One region of the Megasphaera stantonii genome, then DNA from elsewhere that is predicted to be linked to it. Evidence: riboswitches for the same ligand, from Rfam matches in the RefSeq annotation. Region 1 holds a riboswitch; the other holds the start of a gene.
The links. Region 1 has a riboswitch for ZMP and ZTP ahead of DKB62_RS10535 (phosphoribosylaminoimidazolecarboxamide formyltransferase). Riboswitches for the same ligand answer to the same signal wherever they lie in the genome.

Region 1 (7,954 bases):
GCCGCATCGTCAACTACCAGCGTACGTTTTAATATATTTATAATTTACATTAATGGTTTCATAATATTTTTTAATATATAACTACATTATATAGAGAGTGCCCGGAAAAATCAATTGGTTTTGATAAAATAAATACAAATTCTTCAAAAGCCGTTTTTTTCAGGCGAATTTACAATACAAGTGCAACACCTATAAAAAATGACACATAGGTTTCTGATATAATAATGCTACCAAACAAAATCTATATCTCGGAGGAAACCTATGTGCCACTATCATCATCTTACTCTATCTGAACGAGAAAATCTACTCTTTTTTCGCGCGCAGTCCTATTCTATCTCTCGAATTGCGGCGGCCCTCGGCCGAGATAAATCCACGATCTCACGGGAACTACGCAGAAATACAGTGAACGGCAAGTATCTGCCCATCACCGCACAACAACAGTATGCCCGCCGCCGTAAGGCATGCAAGCCTCACAAGCGGTTAGAGAATGCCGAGCTATTCGCATTGGTTAAAAATCTCTTCCTGGTGCATCATTGGTCCCCAGAAGAAATTGCCGGACGCTTGCAGCTGGAACATCAGAAGGCACTCCTTAGCTATGCAACGATTTACCGCGCCATATATGCCGGTATGTTTGATGAAACGTCGTCCTCCCATGGGTCCCGCGGTGCGGTCCGCCGCTTGCGGCATCATGGAAAATCCCGGCATACCCGGCAATATCAGGAACGACGGGGTTCTATTCCCATCTCTCACGATATTTCGGAACGGCCAGCAGGAGCCGCTAACCGCTCCCGGCGAGGACATTGGGAATGTGATACCATAGCAGGAAAGACAGGAAAAGCCTGTCTGGTTACGTTGGTAGATAGAAAGAGCCGGTATCTGGTAGGAGGCAAAGCAGCCAAAAAGACAGCACAAGCCGTCAATACGGTATTGCTTCAGGTACTGCAAGGGCAACCTGTAAAAAGCCTTACGCCGGACAGAGGAAAAGAGTTCGCCCATCATGCCGCTGTCACGGAGGCCTTGAACGGCGTGCCGTTTTATTTCCCGCCGCCGCATCAGCCCTGGCAGCGGGGAAGCAACGAAAATACCAATGGCCTAGTCCGAGAGTATTTCCCGAAAGGGACGGACATCACACTCGTTCCAGAAGCCTATGTGCAAGCTGTTTTTGCAGAACTAAATCGCCGTCCCCGAAAATGTTTAGGATACAAAACGCCATACGAAGTACATTACTCTAAAAAGTTGCACTTAGCTTGACAATTCGCCCATTATAAACGAAAAGCCCCGCCTGTACAAATGCAGGCGGGGCCTTCCGCATAGGCTTCGGCTTATTTTACCGTAATTAATTCGTAGTCTCTTACGCCAAGGCCGATTTTTTCAGCATGGCGCAGCGTAGCTTCCCAGTTGATATCCGGATGAACGTCGAGGAAATGGTCGTGGTGGCATTCCCAATCGGGTTTCGCCAGATTATCGGACAGCTGGCTGTTCGGCAGCGGCGTGGCCTTTAAGCAGGCGTCGACGCAGGCCTGGTCGAGGGCAACCGGGTCGAAGGAAGCGAACATGCCAATATTCGGCAATACGGGCGCATCGTTTTCACCATGGCAGTCGCAGTTCGGCGAAATGTCCATGACCAGGTTGATATGGAAGCACGGGCGGTCCTGGCAGACGGCCTGAGCATATTCGGCCATCTTGTAATCCAGTTTTTCACTGGCGTCCCACTGCACCGTGTGAATGGCGTCGAAGGCGCAGGCGCCGATGCAGCGGCCGCAGCCCTTGCACAAATCTTCGTGAATATGGGCGATGTTGTCTTCGTATGTAATCGCATCGGAACCGCATTCGGATGCGCAGCGGCGGCAGCCCTTGCACTTCTTGGCCTTGACAGCCGGCTTGCCCGACGAATGCTGTTCCATCTTACCGGCGCGGCTGCCGCAGCCCATGCCGATGTTTTTAACGGCGCCGCCGAAGCCGGTCATTTCATGGCCTTTAAAGTGAGCCAGGCTGATAAATACGTCGGCGTCCATAATAGCCCGGCCAATCTTGGCGTTCTGTACGTATTCGCCGTTTTTAACGGGAATTTCCACTTCATCCGTACCGCGCAGGCCGTCGCCGATGATAATCTGACAGCCCGTCGTAATCGTATTATAGCCGTTCAGGTTGGCACAGTCCAAATGTTCCAACGCATGCTTACGGCTGCCGGGATACAAGGTATTGCAGTCCGTCAGGAAGGGCTTGCCGCCTAATTCTTTAACCAAATCGGCGACGGCTTTGACGTACTGCGGGCGAATCGACGCCAGACAGCCCAATTCGCCGAAATGCATTTTGATGGCAACAAATTTTCCTTCAAAGTCAATTGTTTCGATGCCGGCTTTCTTGCACAGCTTCTGCAGCTTCATCAGATTATTTGTACCTACTTTACAGCGAAAATCCGTAAAATATACTTTTGCTTTTTCCATAACCTACCTCCCGATAAACTCATTCTCATAAACATCTTCATTGTATCACATGAAGTACGCTCTAAGTCAAGGAGAAGAAAATTATAAAATAAGCGTCCCCTAAGGGGACGCTCTTTTCATATCTTAGTGGTGGAACAACCGCAAGCCGGTCATTGCCATAGCAATATTGTATTTGTCACATGTTTCGATGACATTGTCGTCGCGGATAGAGCCGCCGGCCTGAGCGATGTAATCGACGCCGCTGCGGTGGGCCCGTTCTACGTTATCACCAAAGGGGAAGAAAGCGTCGCTGCCTAGCGCTACGCCGTGGAGCTGACCGATCCAGGCTTTCTTTTCTTCTCTCGTAAGGGGTTCCGGCTTCTGAGTAAACAGATTCTGCCATACACCGTCGGCCAGTACGTCTTCGTAGTCATCGGAAATATAGACGTCGATAGCGTTGTCGCGATCCGGGCGGCGCACGTCATCGCGGAACGGCAGGGCCAATACCTTCGGATTCTGGCGAAGCCACCAGATATCGGCCTTATTGCCGGCCAGGCGCGTGCAGTGAACGCGGGACTGCTGGCCTGCGCCGACGCCGATGGTCATGCCGTCCTTGACGTAGCAGACCGAGTTGGACTGCGTATATTTCAGGGTAATCAGCGCTACGAGCAAATCGCGCTGCGCCGCTTCGGGGATGTCTTTATTTTTCGTCGGGCGGTTCTGGAACAAGTCGGCCGTAATCTTGGCGTTATTGCGTTCCTGTTCAAAGGTAATGCCGTACACATCCTTCGATTCGACAGGCTGGGGAACGTAATCGGGGTCGATCTTCAGCACGCAGTAGTTGCCCTTTTTCTTCGTCTTGAGAATAGCCAGGGCTTCGTCCGTATATCCCGGAGCCACGACGCCGTCGGATACTTCCCGTTTCAGCAGCGTCGCCGTTTCAGCGTCGCAAATATCCGACAAGGCGACAAAATCGCCATAGGAGCTCATGCGGTCTGCGCCGCGGGCGCAGGCATAGGCCGAAGCGAGGGGAGATAATTTCAAATCGTCTACATAATAGATTTTTTTCAGCGTATCGCTCATGTCGGTCGCGACGGCAGCACCAGCTGGGCTGACATGCTTAAAGGACGCCGCGGCGGGAAGGCCTATCGCTTCCTTCAATTCCTTGACCAGCTGATAGCTGTTGAAGGCGTCGAGCAGATTGATATAGCCCGGACGGCCGTTCATGACTTCAAAGGGCAGTTCGCTGCCGTCTTTCATGTATACTCTTGCCGATGATTGATTCGGATTGCAGCCGTATTTCAATTGCAATTCTTTCATTAGTATTACCTCCTGAAAATAAGAAATTTCCTGGCAAAAATAAAAATACCGACACTTCTGGAACCTTCGCCCAGACGGTCGGCTGTAATGAACCATGCTCCCCGTGGTAGCTCCACTTCCGTCAGTCACATGCTTCTGTTTCATTATACAAGGCGCAGCCGCCCTGTGTCAATGGGAAACCGACAAGGGCGGAACCTTTTAGCGATATGCTCGCTCGACTTATAATTTCGTCTTATAATAGGACTGGCTGGTATACAATGCCGCTACGGGATTATGGCCCGTCACGCGGTCCTTGACGACCAGCGTCGTCGTCAGGGCTTCGGAATATTTGTAAAATAAGCTGTCGTGGCCGACGCACAAGCCCATGACGATATTCATATCCGTATGCTTGGCATTGAGCATCTTGGCCTGGAGGATGGGATTGCAGGCGTTGACGCCGACGGCGTTGCATTTTTCATCAATTCCCAGCTCTACCTTGGGAACGGCACCGGCCTTGCAGGCCATTCCGAAGACTTCAAAGCCGTGCTTGCGCAGAATCCCTGCCAGCATCCGCGTTTCCTGTATCAGGCCGACGCAGGTCGCAATGCCGATTTTATGGAAATTCATGCGTTTGGCAAATTCAATCGTCTCTTGGACGCGGCACCACTTCAAATAACCGTCGCATTCGACGCCAGCCGCCGTTTGCATGACCTTACGATTGTCTTCTTCCTCATACAGAGCCAGAGCTTCCCGTTTCACCTCTTGATTCATATGCGTCGTCACGCAGAAATCGGGATATTCCTTGTTCATGACGTTGCAGTTCACTACGCCGCAGTCGGCGCAGGAAAGGGTTCGTTCTGCCATTGTCTTCACAACCTTTCCGTTTACTATACTATTTCATAATCAAATATAACAGCATTCCGTTGAGGCACACCCAGGGAATCCAGGCGATAATCCCCATAAAATGCATAAAGCCTTTTCCCTTGCCGCCTTTATAGGCCAAGCCGGCCGCAACAATCCCAACAAACAAGCTGACCAGATAATAGACGGCGCTCCACGCCAAGGTATAAAAGAGAAAGGCCAGAACCGCCGGCGTACCGACGCTGCGCGCTATCGAACTGATGCGCAGCATAATCGGGTTTTGCAGCGCATAGGCCGGGTCCGCGCTGAGTTTGCAGTATTTATAATTCCAAAAATATAACAAGCCCGTTACCAATCCGCAAAGTATAAGCTGTATCATCGAACGACTCCTTTTATATAATCCATCAGTCTGCGCTTCAGCGGCTGAGCGCAATCCGCTCCATATCTTCTGGGACATACACGGAACCACCGTAATAGGCCTTCGCTTCTTCCGTGTACAGCCTCTTCCGGCTGCTGCCGGTCTTTTCTTCCGTATGGTACAGCACCAAACGCGCCGCGCCGAGAGCGGCCGCCGTTTCCGCCGCGTCCTTGACGGTGCTGTGGTTCTTCTCATAGGGCCGGAAAGCTTCCCTATGCTCGTATAAGCAAAAGGCCTCGGCCAGCAGCCAATCCGTTCCTTCGGCGTACTGCCGGCAGCGCTCGTTATACGGCTCGTCGCCCAAGCAGGTCAGCCTCATGCCATCGGGGAAGGTCAACAGGTATCCGAATTGCTTGGCCTTGGTCGAGCAGATATCGAAGGCCGTAAGGGACAGGCCGAGAAACGTTACAGTGTCGCCGTCTGCCACTTCGTGAATGCAGATATCCTTGCCAATGCAGGCAAAATCCTTCTTCTTAAACATCATTTCTGCCATAGACAGCAGCATCTGCTTCACTACGTCGTGACAATAAATATGAAACTGCCCGTCATATGCGCCGGAGCTCATCAGCGATGCGATCTTGCGCATGACCCAGAGGACGCCCATGATATGGTCCGTATGGCCGTGGGTCACAAACATATAATGCAAATCCGCATAGGCAACGCCACCGTCCTCCAACCGCCGGAAAATGCCGTTTCCGCCGCCGGCGTCGGTTAAAAACCATTGTCCCTCAGCCGTACGCACGGCAAAGCACGTGTTATACCGGCGCACAGCCATCGCATTTCCCGTTCCCAACATCAATAATTCTGTACCTGACACGCTATCTCCCCTTCTATCGCGGTACGACGCCGCGAACTGTAATTTTCAAAATCTCAAAGGACATGCCCGTCGTATATTCTATATCCTGCTGCAGTCCCTTTTTGATAGTGCTCATGAGTTTTTTCAGATTTTCTCCGTAATATACCGTTACGACTAAAAATACGGCCAGTCCGTTCCCTTCCGATTCGCGGTTCTTATCGATCCGCAGGCGGTTGACCTTTGCCAATCCGTCTATCTGCCGCAGGCGGTGGATAATCAGATGCTCCAGCATCTCGTTGGAAAAGGTCAATTTCCCATAATAGCTGAAAACGGGACGTACGACAGAATGCTCGAAATCCGGAGCCTTTTGGTTCCGCCGGGTCAGCAGGGAATGGATGGGAGCCAGCAAATACCCGCGGAAGCGCGGCTTGAGCTCCATCGTCGGCACGGGAATGATGTGCTTTCCCTCGTTGATGCGAATCGTCCGGGCCTTTTCAATTTCGACGGGACACGACACGTCTTCTATGCGAATGTACGAGTCCGCTTCGGGCAGCCCCAAGGCTTCGCAGATTCGGTGTATCATATGCTTCGACGTTCCTAAAATGAGGAGCTGGTCCGGCTGCAGCTCGTCCAGCGCGTCTTTTACGCTTTGGGCGTGCTCCTGCTGCAGAAAGATCGCCCGGCGGACGGCTTTCATGCGGTTCGTTTCTTCCTTGGCCGAGCGGCCGGCAACGATGCGGTTTTGATAAATCAGCAGGCCGTCGTCAATGATACAGGAAATATGATGGTCGTACGCCACGTCCAGGGCGTGATGACTTTTTCCCGTACCGCTGGCTCCGATAAATCCGATGACTTTCATAGCGTTCACCTATTTCTTCTTATATTGCAGCAAAGGCTCTACACGCTCCGTATCAAAGGAGAATATGCCGACCTGCTCCGGATAGCGCCCCGTCGTGCCGTGGAAATCCGAGCCGCCGCCGACATACCAGCCCTTTTCCTCGGCGACGGCTAAAAATTCTTCATAGCGCCCCCGATTCTTCGGATGATATACCTCGATGCCGTCGAAGGAATGCGTCAGTACGTGGGGCAGCGCCGCGTGAAGCAGCCCCGGATGCGCCAGCACGGCCAAACCGCCGGCCTGATGGATCAGCTCGATGCATTCGTCAATCGACTTGCGGCGATAGGGCACGTAGGCCGGGCCGCCGCGGTATAATATCGCAGCAAAGACGGCCGTCACGTCGGGAAAGTACCCCTTCGCCACGAGCATACGCGCGATGTGGGGCCGGCCGATAGTGCCGCCGCGAGCTAATACGCCTTCGATTTGCTCCCTGTCGAGGACATAGCCTAAGGACTCACAGCGCTCGACGATTTCCATGGCCCGCATCTGACGGCGCAGCTTAAACTGCGCGCAGTACTCCTGCAGGGCAGCATTTTCCGTATCGAGGTAATAGCCCAGAACGTGGACGTCCTCGCCGTCATAATCGGAGCTCATTTCCATCGCCGGAATGAGGCGGACGCCAGGGTTCAGCCGGCACCCCGTCGTATAGGCATCAATCGTGTCGTGGTCGGAAATAGCCATGACATCCAGCCCGGCCTGGACAGCCAGATTCGTCAGCTCCTCGGGAGTATACACGCCGTCGGAGCAGGTCGTATGCATGTGCAAATCGACTTTCACTTGGCTCCTCCTTTCAATAATTCCAAAATGGACTTGACGCCCACGCCGGTCGCGCCGAAGAAGCCCGTTTCATCCTTCTTCTCACAAAAGGCCGTACCGGCAATATCCAGGTGAATCCACGGAATATCGGGATGAACAAACTGCTTGATGAACAAGCCCGCCGTAATCGCGCCGCCGTCGCGGCCGCCCGTATTCTTGAGGTCTGCCACGTCGCTTTTGAGGAGGTCTTCATATTCCCGGTCAGCCGGAAGCTGCCATACCTTTTCGTGAACCGCCGCGGCTACGTCGAAGAAACGGTTCATCCATTCCTGATGGTTGCCGATCATGCCGGAACGCACCGTTCCCAAGGCCGTTACGCAGGCACCGGTCAGGGTAGCCAGATCGATGAGCTTCGTCGCTCCCAGCTCCTGAGCATAGGACACGGCGTCGGCCAGGATCAGGCGGCCTTCAGCATCGGTATTTTTGATTTCCACCGTCTT
Region 2 (7,954 bases), 770 kb from region 1:
TTATCCTCGTCGTCGTCGACCAGTCCCGGCCTTTGCAGGAAGAAGACCGGCAGATTTTGGAAACGGCCAAAGGCCGGCAGGCCCTGATCGTATTGAATAAGGAAGACTTGCAGCCGGCCTTTAAAACGGAAGAACTGCAGTCCTACGGGCTGCCCATCCTTTCGATTTCCGCCAGTACGGGAGCCGGCATGGGAGCATTGAAGGACGCCATGCTGTCGCTGGCCCTGAAGCAGGGGCTGACGGCGGCCCAGAGCGCCCTGCTGGCCAATACGCGCCATATCGAGCTGGTCCGGCAAAGCCGCGAAGCCCTGCAGCGGGCCCTGGACACGATAGAAGCAGGCATGCCCGTCGACTGTGCTATCGTCGATATCCGCGAAGCCTGGGAGCTCCTGGGTTCTATTACGGGCGATACGGTCCACGACGACATCATAGAAGAAATATTCAGCAGATTTTGTTTAGGTAAGTAGAAAAAGGGTGAAATCATGTTTGTAGTCGATACATACGACGTCATCGTCGTCGGCGCAGGCCATGCAGGCTGCGAAGCGGCCCTGGCCAGCGCGCGGTTAGGCGCGCGGACCCTCGTCGCGACGCTTAATTTAGATAATATCGCCCTCATGCCCTGCAATCCCGCCGTAGGCGGCCCCGGCAAGAGCCACCTCGTACGGGAAATCGATGCGCTGGGCGGCGAAATGGGCATCAATACGGATAAGACGTGCATCCAAATGCGCATGCTCAACACGGGCAAGGGGCCGGCCGTCTATTCCCTGCGGGCCCAGTCCGATAAGAAGATGTACCAGATGACCATGACCCAGGTGCTGGAAAATCAGGACAATCTGGACGTCAAGCAGCTCATGATCACGGATATTCAGATAGAAAACGGCGCCGTTACGGGCGTCGTCACGGAAATGGGCGAAGTGTACAAGGCGAAATGCGTCATCCTGGCGACGGGGACCTATTTAAAGGGAAAGATCATTACAGGCGAATGCGTCTATTCCGGCGGCCCCATGGGACAGCGGTCTGCAGAAGACCTGTCTGATTCCCTGCTGGCAGCGGGCATCAAGCTTATGCGCTTTAAGACGGGCACGCCGGCCCGCGTCGACCGCCGCACCTTGCGGACGGAAGAAATGCAGAAGCAGGAAGGCGACGAGCAGGGCCACGCCTTTTCCTTTTTGTCGGAACGGAAGAACCGCAACAAGGAATGCTGCTGGCTGACCTTTACGAACGAGGAAACGCACCGCATCATTCGGGAAAACCTCGACAGGGCGCCCATGTGCAACGGCGTCATCCAGGGCGTTGGCCCGCGCTACTGCCCGTCTATCGAATCGAAAATCGTCCGCTTTGCCGATAAGAAGCGCCATCAGCTCTTCGTTGAGCCCGAAGGCGAAATGACTGAAGAAATGTACGTCCAAGGGATGAGCACCAGCCTTCCCGTCGACGTGCAGTACGCCTTCCTGCGGACGATTCCCGGCCTGGAAGACGTGCGGATCATGCGCCCCGGCTACGCTATCGAATACGACTGCCTGGACCCGACGCAGCTGACGCCGTCACTGGAAACGAAGGCCATCAGCGGCCTCTTTTCGGCAGGCCAGTCCAACGGCACCAGCGGCTACGAGGAAGCGGCGGCCCAGGGCCTTATGGCCGGCATCAACGCGGCCCGTAAGGTGCAGGGCAAGGAGCCTTTTATCCTCACCCGCTCGGAAGCCTACATCGGCGTCCTCATCGACGATTTGGTCACCAAGGGAACGGAAGAACCGTACCGCATGATGACCAGCCGCTCGGAATACCGACTCATCCTGCGGCAGGACAACGCCGACCTGCGCCTGACCCAGAAGGGCTACGACATCGGCCTGGTCACGCAGGAACGGTACGACGCCTTTATAGAGAAGAAAGAAGCCGTCGAAGCGGGACTGGAGGCGCTGAAGGCCCTGCCCGTCACGCCGACAAAGGAAAATCAGGAAAAGCTGGCTTCTATCGGCACGGCTCCCGTCCGCACCGGCCTCAAGGCTTACGATTTGCTGCGGCGCAACGAAGTGACCTATCATACGCTGAGCCAGGTATTTCCCCTGCCGCAGCTGGCCGACGACGTGTGCGAGGAAATCGAAATCATGGTCAAGTACGAAGGCTATATCAACCGCCAGCTGGAACAGGTGGAAAAGATGAACCGCCTGGAACAGAAGCTGATGCCGGAAGATATCGTATACGCCGACATCGATACCCTGTCGGGCGAAGCGCGGCAGAAGCTGGACGCTATACGGCCCCGTTCCTTAGGGCAGGCCAGCCGCATTTCCGGCGTATCGCCGGCGGATATTACGGCCCTGCTCATCGTGTTAGAACAGCGCCAGCGGGAGGAAAAACATGTTTAGAGATGAACTCATCGCGGCGGCGAAGGACTTCGGCCTGGTTTTGACGACGGAGCAAATCGACCGATTCTGTTTGTTTGCAGAGCGCCTGGTCGAGACGAATAAGGTCATGAACCTGACGGCCCTTACGGAGCCAGCCGACGTAGCCGTAAAACACATGATAGACAGCCTGTCGTGCTACGACGCGGCGTGGTTTCCCGAAGGGGCCTCCGTCCTGGATCTCGGCACGGGAGCCGGATTTCCCGGCCTGCCCCTGCTCATCTACCGGCCCGATTTGAAGGTGACCTTTTTCGATTCCCTGCAGAAGCGGCTGACGTTTTTACAGGGCGTGACGGCGGAGCTGGGCCTGACGGCTTCCTTCCTGCACGGCCGGGCCGAGGAAATGGCCCACAAAGAGGAATACAGGGAACGCTTCGATATCGTGACCAGCCGGGCTGTAGCCCGCCTGCAGATATTGGCCGAATGGGCCCTTCCCTATACAGCTCGCCAGGGCGTATTTATCTCCTTAAAAGGCGCCCAGTACGAGGAAGAGCTGGCCGAAGCCCAAAAGGCCCTGTCCATCCTCGGCGGCGCGGTGGCGGAAGTCCGCCCCGTCCATTTGCCGGGGCTGGATGACAAGCGGGCCGTCCTGTATATCAAAAAGACGAAGAAATGTCCGGCCAAATACCCGCGCAAGCCGAAAATGGCCGCTAAAAATCCGTTGTAATCATCTATAAGTTTATGCTCAAGGGAGGCATGTATCATGTCTTTAAAGAAAACAATCTTAGCTGCGCTGACTGCCTGCGTAGCCCTATCTTCCATAGCCTTCGCCGAAAATCCGGAATCGCCGGCAGTAGCGGCTCAGGCCGCCTACGTCATGGACGCCGATACGGGCGACGAGCTGTACGCCAAACAGCCTGACCTGAGAGGATATCCCGGCAGTACGACGAAGATGATGACCTGTATCGTCGCCTTGGAAAACGGACAAGGCATCATGGATAAGACGATTCGCATTACCGATAAGGCCCTGAGCGTCGAAAGCGATGCCTCTGTCCTCGGCCTGCAGCAGGGCGACCAGATTACCCTGCGCAACGCCCTGACGGGCATGATGCTCGTGTCGGGCTGCGATGCCGCCGTGGCCATTGCGGAAACGGTTGAGCCGACGGAAGATGCCTTCGTCGCAAAAATGAACGCGAAGGCGGCGGCTCTCGGTGCGACCCATACGCATTTCGTCAATCCCCACGGCCTTCCTGACGCCAATCACTATTCGACGGCCCGGGATCTGGCCAAAATTGGGGCTTACGGCATGAAGCTGCCGGCCTTCCGGGATATCGTCAAGCGCAGTACCTTTGACATGCCCTACGTCGACGGCAGCTATAAGCATTGCGTTTCGACGAACGAATTCCTGACTAGCGGGTTCCCCGGAGCAAACGGCATTAAAACCGGCACGACGAATGCCGGCGGGCCGTGCCTCGTCGTTTCGGCGACTCAGAACGGGCGGACGGTCATCGCGGCTATCATGAATTCGGAAGACCGCTACGGCGATGCCCAGGCCCTGATGAAATACGGCTTTTCCGTATTGAAGCCCCTGGAAAACGTCTACATCATCCGCAAGGCCCCGGCAGGTCAGACGCTGACCGAATTGGGCCGGCAGCAGATGGAGCAGGCCAAGGCTGCGGCAGACGCCAAGGCTAAGGGTCAAGCCGCGCAGGAAACAGCTTACGGAACGGACGCCGATACGGCCGACATGGCTGCGGCAGCTGTGAAAAAATCTGCATAATTCTTGACAGGTATGCTCTAAATCCGTATAATCATATCATAACAACGTACCTATACAGTGCAGGACTGACGGAATGAAGTGGAATAACCACGTGGACTGCACGGTGACATACACGCCGACCGTCTGGGCAAGAGTACATCTATTCTTTGTCCAGCCGGCCGGCTTTTTATTGCCCCGGTGGGACAAGTCAAAGGAGACGATATCATGAAAAGAAATCGCTGGCTCATTGCCCTGTCCGCCATGGGAATTCATATCTGCATCGGCAGCGTCTACGCTTGGAGCGTATTGACCAAGCCCATTATGGAATCGATGGGCTTTACGCTGCAGCAGACGACGTGGACCTTTTCTCTGGCTATCTTATTTTTAGGTTTATCTGCCGGATGCCTGGGCAGCTTCGTCCAAAAGGCCGGCCCCCGCAAGTCGGGCCTCGTGTCGACTTTATTTTTCGTTTCGGCTATGTTCGGCACGGCGGCGGCCATGGAGTTCCGCAGCCTGCCGATGCTGTATCTGTTTTACGGCGTCATCGGCGGCATCGGCCTGGGGACGGGATATATTACGCCTGTCTCGACTTTGGTCAAATGGTTTCCTGACAACCGCGGCTTTGCCACGGGCCTGGCCATCATGGGCTTCGGCTTTGCCAGCATGATCGCCGGTCCGGCGATGCAGCTTCTCGTCGCTAATTTTGGCTTGGCGACAAACTTCCTCATCCTGGGCGCAGTGTATCTCGTCGTCATGACAGCTTCGTCCCTGTACTTAGCGCCACCGAAGGACGACGAAATACCCCGTCCCGATGCAGAGCTGGCGAAGCCATCCGGCCCGGTTTATGCCGATGCCATGCCGCAGTTTTCCTTGAAAGAGGCCATGAAGACCTGGCAGCTCTATACGATTTGGTGGCTCTTTTTCGTCAATATCACCTGCGGCATCGCCCTCTTAGCCGTCGCCTCGCCGATGGCCCAGGAAGTCGTCGGCATGTCGCCCATGGCTGCCGCGTCCATGGTCGGCCTCATCGGCTTTTTGAACGGCGCCGGCCGCATTGCCTGGGCGACTGTATCGGATTATATCGGCCGGGCTAATACGTACGTCCTCTTTTTCTTCATCGAGGCCCTGGCCTTCTTCAAGCTGTCGACGGAAACGAACGCTTTCAGCTTTCAAATCGTCGTGCTGCTCATCATTACCTGCTACGGCGGCGGTTTTTCCTGTATGCCGGCCTACCTCAGCGACCTGTTCGGCACCAAGGCCCTGAGCGCTATCCACGGCCGCATCCTCACAGCCTGGGGGGCCGCCGGCGTGGCCGGCCCCCTGCTCCTGTCGTGGATCAAGGAGACGACGAACAGCTACTCCCTCACCCTGCAGGTCTTCTCGGCCCTCTTCGTCACGTCCCTGCTGGTTATGGCCGTCCTGAAATACAAGACGCGCCACGGCATCGCCGGTCAGGACGCCTATTGGTCGGCAAGGAAAGCGTCTGTCAAATAGATTTCAGTAATAAAAAATCAGGGTCTTCCTTCATGGTGGAAGATCCTGATTTTTTGTTGTCTATTCAACGATTCAATTTATAACCGCTGGGGAATACCCGGGCCGACGGGCCAGCCTGTGAGATACCAGAAGATGAACAAGGCGTACCACATGACCAGGAAAGCCATGGCGTAGGGCATCATGAGGGATAAATAGGTGCCGATGCCGCTGTCTTTTTTGTAACGGCGGATGATTTCCAAGAACAGGGGCAGGAACGGGTTGACTAAGGCGACGGTATTCAGAGCGCCGTCGCCGGCCCGGAAGGCGGCCTGTATGAAGGCCGGATGATATCCCAGAAGCATGAACATGGGGACGAAGACTGTCGACAGCAGGGCCCATACGGCGGAGCCGCTGGATGTAAAGAGGCCCAGGAGCTGGCCGAAGAGCATGAAGCAGATGAGGGCCGGCAGGCCGGTCATGCCTACGTCTTTCAGGAACAGGGCCCCCTTCATGGCGATCATCGTCGACATGTTGGTCCAGGCGAAGGCTGCGATAAACTGGGCGATGAAAAAGGCCATGACCAAAAAGCCCGACAGGCCTTTGACGGCGTTGGTCATACAATGTATCATGTCGTCGGCGTTTTTGATTTTACGGATCGACACGCCATAGGTCAGGCCGACGGTCAGGAGAAAGCCGCACAGCAGCGGGATGACGCCGCGCAGCAGAGGCGACCCCAGGAGCGAATGGGTCTGGGAATTGCGGAGCAGGCCGTTGTCGGGAAAGGCCATGAGGAAGACGACGGCCAAATACAGGACGGCGGCGATGAGGGTGTGGCGCAGGGCCTTTTTTTCCTCCGGCGATACGTCGGGAATAGTCAGATTTTCCTGGGCGTGGGCCGGGTCATATACGCCCATGCGCGGTTCGACGAATTTTTCCGTAATGAAGGTCGTCACGGCCGTCAGGTAGAATACGGCGAAGGACATGAAATACCAGTTATCGATCGGCGTGACGGTCATCGTCGCGTCGATAGTACGGATGGCCTGGGTCGTAATACCCGACAAGAGGACGTCCGTCGTGACGATGAGGATGTTGGCCGTAAATCCCGAATAGATGGCGGCCAGGGAACAGGCGAAGCCGACTAAGGGATGGCGTCCCATGGAATAAAACAGCATGGCCGCTAAGGGCGGCATAATGACGATGGCCGCGTCAGAGGCGATATGGCTCATGAGGCTGATGAAGACGACGGCCAGGGTCACGTACTTCCGCGGGATATTGTGCATGGAGTGATGGATGAGCGTCTGGAGCAGCCCCGTTTCCGACGCCACGCCCAGGCCGAAGGTCAGGACGATGATCATGCCCAGGGGCGGGAAATTAATGTAGTTTTTGATGAGGTTCGTCAGGAGCCAGTCCAAGCCTTCAGCGCTGATGAGGCTGCGGATATGGATGATTTCATTGGTCTTGAGATTGACGGCCGTTACGCCGGCCAGCTGCAGGACGTAAGAGCAAAGGGCCAGCACCATGAAGAAAATCAAAAAAAGAATAGCTGGATTGGGAAGCTTGTTGCCTACCCGTTCCAACCATTTGAGAAAAGAGCCGCGCGTGTCGTCGCTTACGGCGACGGCGGCAGCGGTGTGTTTCATACGGATCCCCTCCTATGTAATTATGCTGTAAAGGTATACGTTATCATTCCCCTATTGATATAAAGTAATACTTTACTATAGTAGCGTATTACTTTACACGCAGCATGTCAAGAAAAAGTATTTAATCTATCCATAGGAAATTCGTATGGTTTTAATGTAATGGGGATATAATCGAAAAAATCCCCTGCTTTACCGGCAGGGGACGTCAAATTGTTATTTCCAGATTTCTTTCATAATGTTCTTATACGATTCGTTCAGGTGCTCGATGACGGTCTGGAACAAGGCGTATACGAGGTCGCCGTTCAGCGATTCGTCGGCGCTGACGATGGAAATATCCAGGATCAGGGAGCCCTTGTTGTCAACGTAATACTTAAAGGCCTTGAAGGTCTGGTTGTACGTGTTGAGCAATTTAGCGAGGCCTTCGCTTCCTTCGGGGACCTTCGGGGCGACTAAGATGCGGATCATGCTGTAAATGCTGTCGTCGGCGATGACGATGGTTGGCAGGTTATTGCCGTCGATATTGAGCTGCGAGCGGAAGACGACGGTATGGAAGGGGTCGTCCTTGATTTCGTCGACTGTAAAGGCGGACAGATTTTTTTCTTTTAAATATGCCTGGAAGCTTTCGGCTTTTTTATTCATGACAATCACTCCTAATGTAGTAAAATCAGTAAGCTTATACGTTATTATATCATAAATTGCGCCTTCTGGCTTCCGTATTTGCGTCCACCCTGGCGGTTGTTCTG

Region 2: it holds a riboswitch for ZMP and ZTP, as region 1 does, so the genes downstream of both, DKB62_RS06780 (L-lactate MFS transporter) here and DKB62_RS10535 (phosphoribosylaminoimidazolecarboxamide formyltransferase) in region 1, are expected to answer to the same signal.

Annotation. Positions count from the first base shown of each region.
Region 1 is NZ_CP029462.1:2,217,036-2,224,989, reverse strand. It holds gene DKB62_RS10545 (IS30 family transposase) at 262-1,251, shown strand; gene DKB62_RS10540 (DUF362 domain-containing protein) at 1,323-2,447, opposite strand; gene DKB62_RS10535 (phosphoribosylaminoimidazolecarboxamide formyltransferase) at 2,571-3,746, opposite strand; ZMP/ZTP riboswitch at 3,808-3,885, opposite strand; gene DKB62_RS10525 (DUF1847 domain-containing protein) at 3,966-4,589, opposite strand; gene DKB62_RS10520 (hypothetical protein) at 4,618-4,965, opposite strand; gene DKB62_RS10515 (MBL fold metallo-hydrolase) at 5,003-5,821, opposite strand; gene DKB62_RS10510 (Asp23/Gls24 family envelope stress response protein) at 5,835-6,659, opposite strand; gene DKB62_RS10505 (PHP domain-containing protein) at 6,669-7,475, opposite strand; gene DKB62_RS10500 (leucyl aminopeptidase family protein) at 7,472-7,954, opposite strand, start outside.
Region 2 is NZ_CP029462.1:1,447,199-1,455,152, forward strand. It holds gene mnmE (tRNA uridine-5-carboxymethylaminomethyl(34) synthesis GTPase MnmE) at 1-467, shown strand, start outside; gene mnmG (tRNA uridine-5-carboxymethylaminomethyl(34) synthesis enzyme MnmG) at 483-2,363, shown strand; gene rsmG (16S rRNA (guanine(527)-N(7))-methyltransferase RsmG) at 2,356-3,066, shown strand; gene DKB62_RS06775 (D-alanyl-D-alanine carboxypeptidase family protein) at 3,103-4,119, shown strand; ZMP/ZTP riboswitch at 4,171-4,255, shown strand; gene DKB62_RS06780 (L-lactate MFS transporter) at 4,324-5,592, shown strand; gene DKB62_RS06785 (AbgT family transporter) at 5,670-7,211, opposite strand; gene DKB62_RS06790 (YbjN domain-containing protein) at 7,425-7,850, opposite strand.